Regions from separate parts of the Nocardiopsis coralliicola genome, predicted to be linked through region 1. Evidence: riboswitches for the same ligand, from Rfam matches in the RefSeq annotation. Region 1 holds a riboswitch; each other region holds the start of a gene.
The links. A riboswitch is a leader RNA that binds a small molecule or an ion and turns the genes downstream of it on or off. The one in region 1 is predicted to bind thiamine pyrophosphate.
Positions count from the first base shown of each region.

Region 2: it holds a riboswitch for thiamine pyrophosphate, as region 1 does, so the genes downstream of both, thiD (bifunctional hydroxymethylpyrimidine kinase/phosphomethylpyrimidine kinase) here and ACYVGT_RS13675 (TenA family protein) in region 1, are expected to answer to the same signal.
Region 3: it holds a riboswitch for thiamine pyrophosphate, as region 1 does, so the genes downstream of both, ACYVGT_RS26295 (ECF transporter S component) here and ACYVGT_RS13675 (TenA family protein) in region 1, are expected to answer to the same signal.

Region 1 is NZ_BAAGXT010000016.1:14,939-18,204, forward strand. Features, by position in the region: gene ACYVGT_RS13670 (acyltransferase family protein) at 1-129, opposite strand, end outside; gene ACYVGT_RS13675 (TenA family protein) at 1,470-2,138, opposite strand; TPP riboswitch at 2,129-2,227, opposite strand; gene ACYVGT_RS13680 (YiaA/YiaB family inner membrane protein) at 2,350-2,628, opposite strand; gene ACYVGT_RS13685 (NAD(P)/FAD-dependent oxidoreductase) at 2,672-3,266, opposite strand, start outside.
Region 2 is NZ_BAAGXT010000003.1:55,854-59,119, reverse strand. Features, by position in the region: gene ACYVGT_RS03665 (alanine/glycine:cation symporter family protein) at 1-657, shown strand, start outside; gene thiD (bifunctional hydroxymethylpyrimidine kinase/phosphomethylpyrimidine kinase) at 781-1,584, opposite strand; TPP riboswitch at 1,572-1,669, opposite strand; gene ACYVGT_RS03655 (DUF368 domain-containing protein) at 1,731-2,846, opposite strand.
Region 3 is NZ_BAAGXT010000063.1:16,873-20,138, forward strand. Features, by position in the region: gene ACYVGT_RS26290 (ABC transporter ATP-binding protein) at 1-993, opposite strand, end outside; gene ACYVGT_RS26295 (ECF transporter S component) at 999-1,595, opposite strand; TPP riboswitch at 1,648-1,753, opposite strand.

The DNA of each region.
Region 1 (3,266 bases):
GTCGATGTGGTACACGACGACCATGGCCACTGCCAGCGCACGCAGCCCCTGGACCTCGGGGAAGAAGCGGCGGGGCGGTGCTGGCCGGGAGGCCGTCGGTGCCGGCGCGGGACGGGATCGGGTCGCCACAGGTGTCCTTGCCTGAGTCTCGGGGCTCGGGTGCGCCGCATCGGGGACCGGGCGGGGCGCCGCCCGGCGGGGCGGTGGCCCGATGCGCCGTTCCTGAGAATTCTCTCAGGAACGGGGATTCTCTCAGGAAAACACGACCGTGGGTAGCCGAATCGTCGCGGCACAGCACACGTAGGACGAAAGTTCTCCGGGGGTCCGCCCAGAAGTCGCGCACGGGCAACACGCCGACAGGGGCCGGGACTGCCCGCCGGCCCCCGGACCCGGCGGCCCACCTGGGACTTTCCGCGCCGCGGGCCGCGCGGAACCGGGAACGCCCGCCACCGAAGCCATCGCACCAGTGAGATTCAGATCACTTTTTCGGCGCCGGCGCGGGGAAACGCCGGTCCCAGCCGCCACCGGCCCCCGCCCCGGCCTCTCGCCCCGCCGCCCTTCCGGAACGGGGGCCCGGGGTGTACCGGGAGCAGGGCTGCCGCGCAGGCCCGCGCTCCGCACGGCTCGGCGCGGCCCCGGAAGGCGGCGCCGCGCCCGGGCGGACGCCGCTGCAGTCGGCGGCGGCATCCTCGGCACTTCGGCGCTCTTCCCTCTGTCGCGCCGAGCCGCAGCGTCCCGCTGCTGGGGGCCCGCGCAGCGTCGACCGGGCTCCTCCGGTATGCCGGCCGCCGGAGTGCGCGCCCAGTCCTCCGACCGGCTCGACAGCGCCCCGGGCGCCCGCGGCCGGCGCGCCCACGCCGCGTTCGCCGAGCAGGCCGGCGCCGGCGCGGGCTTCGACCCGCTCGGCTCCCTCTTCCCGCTGTCCCGCCCGGACGACGCCGCCTTCGAGCGCGCGGTGGCACTTCAGAACACGGTGGGCGTGCGATCGCGCAGGCCGGCCCGGCCGTGTGCGCGGCCGGAGCGCGACCGCCCGCGATCGGCCGGATGGCCGGCGTGGAGCTGCCGGTCTCCCCCGTGCACCGCCCGATCGCCTTCACCCGGCCGCTGGACCCGCGCCCGCCGCGGCTACCGTCCACCCCCGGCTCCGCCTGCAGCGCCCACGGGCACAACAGCGACGGCCTGCTGTCCGGCATGCCCGTCGGCCGCGGACCGGCGGGGCTGTACGAGACCACTCCGGACTGCGCCGCGCTCAGCGGCGCCGACGGCGCACCCCCGCCGGCTTCTGCTAGGCGACCGGCTCCTCCGGACACGGCTTCCTGCAGGCGACGGCCGCGGGCGGGAGATCATCCGCGACCCGGCGCCGCTGAGCGCCGAGCGGTTCACCGCCGGCGCGGGGCGCCCCGAGGCCGCGTCGTCTGAGGCGGCGGCCCCGGCGCGGGGCGCCGCTCCCGGGGCCTCCTCCTCGCGGCTCAGTGCGCCCAGGACTCGCGCCGCCAGGCGGCGTCCCAGAACCACAGCTCATAGGTGGTAGCCGTGGTGAAGGCCTCGTGCATGCGGTCCACGGTGGCCGGGTCCGAGCGCTCGGCGATGCCGTCGACGATCCCGCGCAGCTCCCGCGTGGAGGCGGCGAACTCCTCGTCGGCGTAGGTGGCGATCCAGGTGCCGAAGGGGTGGCCGCCGAGGTCGCCGGCCTTCTGCAGCAGCCGGGCGCCGACGTCGGTGTAGACCCAGAAGCAGGGCAGGACCCCGGCGGCGAGTTCGCCGTAGCCCTGGGTGTGGGCCAGGCCGAGCAGGTAGGAGACGTAGGCGGTGCAGGTCGGCGACTGCCGCTCGCCGGCGGCGGGCCCCGCGCCGCCGCCGTCGCCGACGACGCCGGCGTGCAGTGTGCTCTCGACAGCGATGGCGTTGTGGGCGGCCTTGGCGAAGAACGCCAGCTCCTCGGCGCGGTCGGCGCGGGCCGCGGCCGAGGCCAGCGCACGCGCATAGCCGCGCAGGTAGAGGGCGTCCTGGGCCATGTAGTAGGTGAACCGGTCGGGGCTCAGCGTGCCGTCGGCGAGCCCGGTGACGAACGGCAGGGCGTCGATCGCGCCCCGGACGTCGGCGGTGGCCTCCCAGGCCCGTGCGCAGAAACCACTCATGGTGGCGTCCCTTCGCTAGTGCGAACTAGTGCAGGTTCCACGGGTGTCGTCTCAGCCCCAGCCCTGCCGGGGCACCCCGCGCCATGCGGCGACCCTACAAGCGCCCCTTTCGCGGCGGGTAGGGCGCCCCCGGCCCCGCGGTGCCCGGCCCCGTACACGCGAACGCCGCGCTCCGTGCCCTGGGGGCGTCCGGAGCGCGGCGGGCCGCGCGTCACTTACCGCTGTAGGCGCGCTGGTTGGCGGCGGCGTACGCCTGGTCGGTCCAGGATTCCAGCGCCACCTCCTCCTGGCGGTCGCGCACGCACTTGGCCAGCGTGAAGGTCGAGGTGATGACGAACAGGACGCCCATCGCGATGAACGCGCGCATCCAGTGGTCGATGGGCAGGAAGGCGATTCCGGCGAGGAGGCCGGCGCTGGAGACGCCGAAGGCGATCATCGCCTGGAGGTAGAAGGCGGCCGTGACCTTGGTGGTGAAGGGAGAAGAACTCATAACGCCATAGTGGGCGGCGGTGCAGCGCCGGGCATGAGTACCGCTACTCAGTGCGGCGGGTATGGCCGCTTTGCGCCGCCGGGGTACCGCCCGGCGGGGTGCCGGGAGCGGGTGCCACGCGGTCCGGCCGGAACGGCTCCAGGTCCAGCCCGGTGTCCTCGCCCAGCGCCAGCCGCGCCGCGACGGCGCCCTGGTGGGGGCCGAAGGTGAGGCCGTTGGCGCCCAGCCCGGTCGCGACCGTGACGCCGTCCAGCGTGCGGGGCGCCCCGAGCAGCTGGACGCCGTCGCGGCTGGCCGGGCGGAAGCCGATGCGGGTCGCGCTGAGCTCCGCGTCGGTGAGGGCGGGCGCGGTCTCGACGGCGTCGGCGAGGACCTGGAGGATGCCGCCGACGGTGGCCCGGTGGTCGAACCCGGCCCACGGCTCGCGGGTGGCGCTGAGTACCACCCGGTCGGGCGGCGCGCCGAGAAGGTAGCGGCCGGTGCCGCTGAACCGGACCACCGGCCACTCGCCGGTGCGCTCCCGCGGCAGCCGGGCGTGCACGATCTGGCCGCGCATCGGATAGACGGGCAGGTCGATCCCGAACGGGCGGAGGAGCGCAGCCGACCAGGCACCGGCGGCCACGATGACGGCGTCGGCG
Region 2 (3,266 bases), on a different contig from region 1:
ACCGCGCCGGTCGGCGGCTTCGCCGGCGCCGCGTTCATCATCGCGATGCAGCAGGGCATGGCCCGCGGGATGTTCTCCAACGAGTCCGGCCTGGGCACCGGTGGCATCGCCGCTGCCGCGGCGAAGACCGCGCAGCCGGTGCGGCAGGCGATGGTCTCCATGACGCAGACCTTCATCGACACGATCATCGTCGTCACGATGACCGGCCTGGTGATCATCGTCAGCGGCGTCTGGCAGACCGGCAACGCCGATGACGGCGCGATCATGACCAACGACGCGATGAGCCAGGCGTTCGGGGACATCGCGCCCGGCCTGGCGCCGTTCGGCGGCTACATCGTCGCCATCTCGCTGATGTTCTTCGCCTTCACCACGCTGGTGGGCTGGTCCTACTACGGCGAGCGGTGCCTGGACTACCTGGTCGGCCGCAAGGCGGTCTTCCCGTTCCGGATCCTGTTCGTCCTGGTGGTCTACGTCGGCGCGACGACCGAGCTCACCCTCGCCTGGTCGTTCAGCGACGTCGCCAACGGGCTGATGGCCGTTCCGAACCTGATCGGCCTGGTCATCCTCGGCAGCGTCATCGTGGTGGAGACGAAGAAGTACTTCGCGAACCCGGACTGGCGCCACCCCGACCGCGAGGTCAGCGGCACCGGCAGCTGACCGCTGCCGTTCGCGGCCTCGGCCGCACACCGCCCCTGGGCGCCGTCCGCACTGCGGGCGGCGCCCAGCCGTTCGAGGGCTCCCGGCGCTGCACCGCTGCTGCTGCACACGCCTGCAGCACCATCACCACCACGCGTGGAAGTGGTGTACCGGCCCGTTTCCGCGGCCGATGCCGAGCTCGTCGGCCCGGCGCAGCGCGCCGGTGAGGTACTCCTTCGCTGCGCCGACGGCGGCCGGATAGTCCGGGCGCTGCGGCAGCAGCGCGGCGATCGCCGAAGACAGCGTGCAGCCGGTGCCGTGCGTGTTGCGGGTGGCCACCCGCGGCGCGGTGAACGGCACCGCCGCTGCGCCGTCCGCCACGAGCAGGTCGGCCGACTCCGGGCCGTCCAGGTGCCCGCCCTTGAGCAGCACCCGCCGCGCGCCCGCGGCGAGCAGCCGGCGCGCCTGCTCCTCCATCGCCGCGAGATCGCCGACCTCCTTCTCCCCGAGCAGGTCCGCCGCCTCGGGGAGGTTGGGGGTGACCAGGTCGGCCCGCGGCAGCAGGACCTCGCGCAGCGCCGCCACCGCCTCCTCCGCGAGCAGCCGGTCGCCGCTCTTGGCCACCATCACCGGGTCGAGGACGACGTGCGGGGGGCGGTAGGAGTCCAGCACCTCGGCGACCGCGGCGATGACGTCCGCGTCGCCGAGCATGCCGATCTTGACGGCGTCCACCCGGACGTCGTCGAGCAGCACCGCCAGCTGGCGCTTGATGAACGCTGGCGGGACCGGCAGCACCTCGGCGACGCCGGTCGTGGTCTGCGCGACGAGCGCCGTGACGACGCTGGTGCCATAGGCGCCCAGCGCCGAGAACGTCTTCAGGTCGGCCTGGCCGCCGGCGCCCCCGCTGGGATCGGTGCCGGCGATGGAAAGAACGGTAAAGGAGCCCATGGCGTCCCTTCGCTAGTGCGAGCTAGTGCAGGTTCTACGGGTGTCATCTCAGCCGGTGCTGGCACCGGCACCCCGCGCCGTATGCGGTTGTGCGGCCCGCTGCGGTCACATCCGCGCGGGCCGCTCCTACAGTGCCATCCCCCGGCTCACCGCCGGGATGCGGGGCGGGTATGCCGGCCCCCGCCGCGGCCAGGGGCGGCGGAGCCGGGAGCTCCGGAGCCGCCGTCGGCGTCCCAGTCGGGGACGTGCGGGGCGCTGCGCCTGCTGACCGCGTGCTCCAGCAGCAGCACCACGACGACGGTGCAGAAGCCGCCGGCGGCGAAGAGCACCGTGGTGCCGGCGTCGGCGGAGGGCCCGGAGAGCCCGCGGTCGGCGTCCTGCCACGGCCACAGCGCCCGCAGCGAGCCGGCCATCACGCCGGTCATCACCACCAGCGTGATCATCCGGTGGTGCTCCAGCAGCCACTGTAGGAGCTTCACGAAGAGTGCGCCGCCGATCGCCGCGCCGAGCAGGAAGGTGCCGATGTAGCCGAGGTCGCGCTCGTTGAGCGCCGCCATGGTGGTCGTGTAGAGGCCGAGCGTGAGCAGGATGAACGACCCGGACATGCCCGGCATGACCAGTGCGGAGACGGCGATGGCCGCGGCCGCGGCGACGACGATCGGGGTCGGCTCGACCTGGGCGGGCGGCATGCCGGTCGCGAAGAACGCCGCGACGGCCGCCGCCAGCGCCACGGCGTAGTGCCAAGGCCGCCAGCGGCCGCCGGCGGCGGTGTAGGGCACCCACAGGGAGGCCAGGACCAGGCCGAAGAACAGGCCGTAGGAGTGCTCCGGGTGCGCCTCCACCAGCGGCGCCACGACGCGGGCGGCGACGATCGCCGCCGCCACCATGCCGATGGCGACCGCTGCGACGGTGCCCCAGTCGGCCCGGCGGAACTCGGCCGCCGCCGCGCCCATGCCGCGGCCGCGGATGCCGTCGGTGACGGTGTGCCGGATGCCGGAGACCACATGCCCGGCCGAGGTGATGATCGATTCGTACACCCCGACGATCAGCGCCACCGTTCCGCCGCTGATCCCCGGAACGACCTCGGCCGTTCCGATCAGCCCGCCGCGGACGACGTTGAATGCGTGGGTGCCGATCGGGGTGCGCGCCGGCGTGCGGCGGCGGGTGCCCGCGGCGCCGGGCGGAGCCGCGGGAGCCGGGGCGGGGGCGCCGGCGGGCGCTCCTCCCGGGTGCCCGGGCGGGGTGCTGGAGGCGTGTTCCATGGTGTGCCTTCGCTGGATCGGGGGATGCGCGGTGCAGTGCTCCGGGCGCCGCGCGGGACAGGGGGCGGTGGCGATCGGCGGCAGCCGCCGCAGAATGTGCACAGCCGCCCCTGGGAGGTGCGGTGCAGGGCCCGTGCTCGGGCTGCAGCCGCACGTGCACGGACACGGCGGCGCGGACAGGGCCGCGGCCGGCGCCCTCTCCGACGCTAACGCGACCGGTACCTGCGGCGTTCCGCGCCGGGCCGGACCGCGGAGGCGGGCACTGCGGAGCGGCCCCGGAACCGCTGGTTGACGGCGTTGGGGGCGCGCCGCCGTGTCCACGGGGCCCTTGCAGGCCTCTGGGGGGTCTGTTCTTCTGCTGGGGGTCGCCGCGCTGCTTTCGGGGGTGCGGCCCGGGGGTATTCACACAGCGGAATCGAT
Region 3 (3,266 bases), on a different contig from region 1:
GCTGTCCGGTCGGGCGAGGCCGCCGAGCAGCCGCAGCAGCGTTGACTTGCCCCCGCCGTTGGGCCCGGTCAACGCGGTGACCGCGGTGCCGGCGGCCGCAGCGTCAGCACCGCGGAGGACCGTGGCGCGGCTTCGCTCAGTGCCGCCGGGCGCGCGCGGCGCGCGTGCCGCAACCTGCTCGGCGTGCAGCAGCGGCGCGCCGACGCGTCCGGGCGAGGCGGGGGCCGACGGCTCGCGGCCCGGCACCCACACGCCGCGCGCCGCGAGCGCGGCACCCTGCCGGGCGAACACCTCCGCGGGCGGGCCGTCGGCACTCACCCCGCCACCGGGATCGACCACTACGACACGGTCGACCAGGTCGGCGACGTCGGCCACCCGGTGTTCGACCAGCAGCATGGTGGCGTCGGATTCGGCGGCGATCCGGGCGAGCAGGCCGCGGACCAGGGCGGCGCCGTCCGGGTCGAGGTTGGCGGTGGGCTCGTCGAGCAGCAGCAGCCGCGGCTGCAGAGCGAGCGCACCGGCGGCGACCAGGCGCTGCTTCTCGCCGCCGGAGAGCGCCGCGGTGGAGCGGTCCGGCGGGTAGGGGAAGCCGACGGCGTCCAGCGCGGCGGCGGCGCGGGGGCCGATCTCGGCAGGCGGAACGGCCAGGTTCTCCAGGCCGAACGCGACGTCGTCGCCGGCCCGGGCCATGACCAGCTGCGCCTCGGGGTCCTGGGCGACGAGCGCCGCGCCGCGGCCGCGGCGCGGCGGTGCGCCGTCGACCTCGACGTCCCCTTCCTGCTCACCGCCGATCGCGCCCTCGGATCCGGTCAGCCCGGCGAGGGCGTGCAGCAGCGTGCTCTTGCCGGCGCCGGAAGGGCCGAGCAGCAGGACGCGCTCGCCCGGTTCGATCGCCAGGTCGACGCCGCGCAGCGCCCAGCCGGGCCGTCCGGCGTGCCGCCAGCCCCAGCCGGTGAAGCGGACCCGCGCGCCGGCGGATGCGTTGGCCGGCATGCCGCTCACCCGTGTGCTGAGGGGAAGGGGGCGAGCGCGCCGGCGCGGGCCAGGGCGGTGGCCAGCAGCCTGCTGCCGACGCCGCCGATGGCCGCGGCGCTGGCCACGACCAGGACGGCGTAGGCGCCCATGAAGGAGAGCGGCCAGTCGGCGTAGGAGAGCGTCAGGTCCATGGCGACCGGCACCAGGCCGGCGGCGGCGCCGGCGAGCACGGCAGCGCCCATCCCCCATCGGCGGTACCGGCCGGCCAGGAAGACGAGCTCGGGCAGGAGCCCCTGGAGCAGGCCGGACACGATCACCATCACGCCCCAGGACGTACCGAGCAGGGCGGAGACCGTTGCGGCGGCGACCGAGGTGAGGATTCCGGCACCGGGCTTGCGGAGGATGAGCATGCCGAGGACCCCGGGCACGAGCCAGATGCCGTACAGCACCGCCTGGGCCGGCGGGAAGAAGAGGAACAGCGGCGCGGTGGCCTGCCAGAGCATGCCCCAGAACCAGAACACGACGCCGACGGCGACGCCGAGGACTGCGGCAACAACGATGTCGACGGTCCGCCAGCGCGCCCCCTGCGGGCGGGCGGCGGGGGTGGAGGTGGTCACGATGGGTCCCTTCGCATCCGTGAGAACACGAGAGGGCTCGGCCGAGAGCGCCCGGAGGGCGGATAGCACGACTTCCTTCGCTGGCATGATCCAGATCAGGTGTCTAAGGGTCTGCGGTCGCACCGCACTCTCAGCGCCGAAGCGCTCCCCTGTCGGTTACCTCCACCCTAAGCCCGCCCCACCGCCGATGCCACCCCTGATCCACACGATCCACCCCACACGGCGCGCACAGGATGCATTCGGTCGAAACCGCGCTCCATGCCCTCGGTACCGCGGCGAGGGAGGCTCCGCCGGCGGTCTTATCGGCCCTGCCCCGCCACTCCTGGCCGCCGTGTGAACAAGGCTTCTGCTGGCCGGGGCTGGGGCGCAGGCATGACCAGCAAGGGCGGCTTCGCCGGCGGATTCTTCGCTCTGTTCCGCCGCTTCAGACACGGCGTGCAACCAGAGTGCTGCTGGCTCCGGGGCTGGGGGCGGATCAGGCCGAAGGCTCCCGCATCCCTCCAGCCGGCTGGCCGATGGTCATTGCGTCGGACAAGCGGAGAAGCGGCAGTGACGGCAGGGGTGAACAGGGGCCGCAGGTGGGCGCGAGGGACTGGTGTGACTACAGCGCCGGGAGAGGCCGCAGGCTCCCGCACGGGGGCAGTCGGGTGGCGGGCTGGTCGGTGCGTCGGACAAGCCAAAGACGGCAGTGACGGCCAAGGTGGGCGGGGCCCGAGACGGCGGCCGGGCGGCGGCTGGTCGCGGGGCGGGCGTGCGGGGCGGGTGTGACTGGTGTGAATAGCGGGGTTGCAGGGTCGGCGGCAGGCGGACCCGGTGCGGGCGGGCGGTTCGCGAACCGCTGGTAACACCTCACCGGCGCCACGACTGCCACCTTTTCGCGGGCCGATGCGCGGAAAACCCTGGGGGTGTGACCGTTCCGCGGCCCATTCACCGGACCAGTTTCACTCTGCGTGACGACATATCGGGCGAATCTGGGCGCTGATCACCGCGGGCGGGCGGGTGTCCGGCTTGGGGGGCCTACGCGCAGGAGCGCGGCGCGTTCCTTTTCCGCGGGCCGAGGGGTCACTCCTGCCTCAAACCGACCAAAGCACCCAATTCGTCGCCGCGACTCGCGCCTTTTCGCCGGCCTGGCCGCGGAAAAGGCGGGTGTGCGGAAATCGGACATCGACACGCTGTGTGACCTGGCGTTGCGCAGGTCAGCGTGGAACGGAATCGGGCTCTGCGCGCCGGGTCCACAGGGGGAGGGTGTCTCTTGCTAGGTCCGGGTTTGCAAGGCCCCCGTCATTGCGTCCGTTTCATGGCATTTGTCCCCCACCCCTGCTCCGCGACCATCCAGACACCCGGCCGACCCGCCCAGGCCCCCTCCCTCGCCGTCGCTGCCGCTTTTGCGCTTGTCCGACACAAAGAACACCGGAAAGCCGGCTACCGAGAAGTGGGAGCACCTGCCCCGCGAACAGCAGGAACACTGGTCGCGCAGCGGTTCCGAGCGGTGGGACAGGGCGAAAGTCTGTCGGCGAAGCCGTCCTTTGTCTTGATCCCTTGCACCCCGGCCCCGCGACCCCGCAGCGGCGCTGGTCGCTCGCCGGCTCCGCAGCGACGGAACAGAGCAAGAAGACCGCCGGCGAAGCCGCCCTCGGCCTTCCTCCGCCAGCCCCCTACGCCGCATGCACCGGC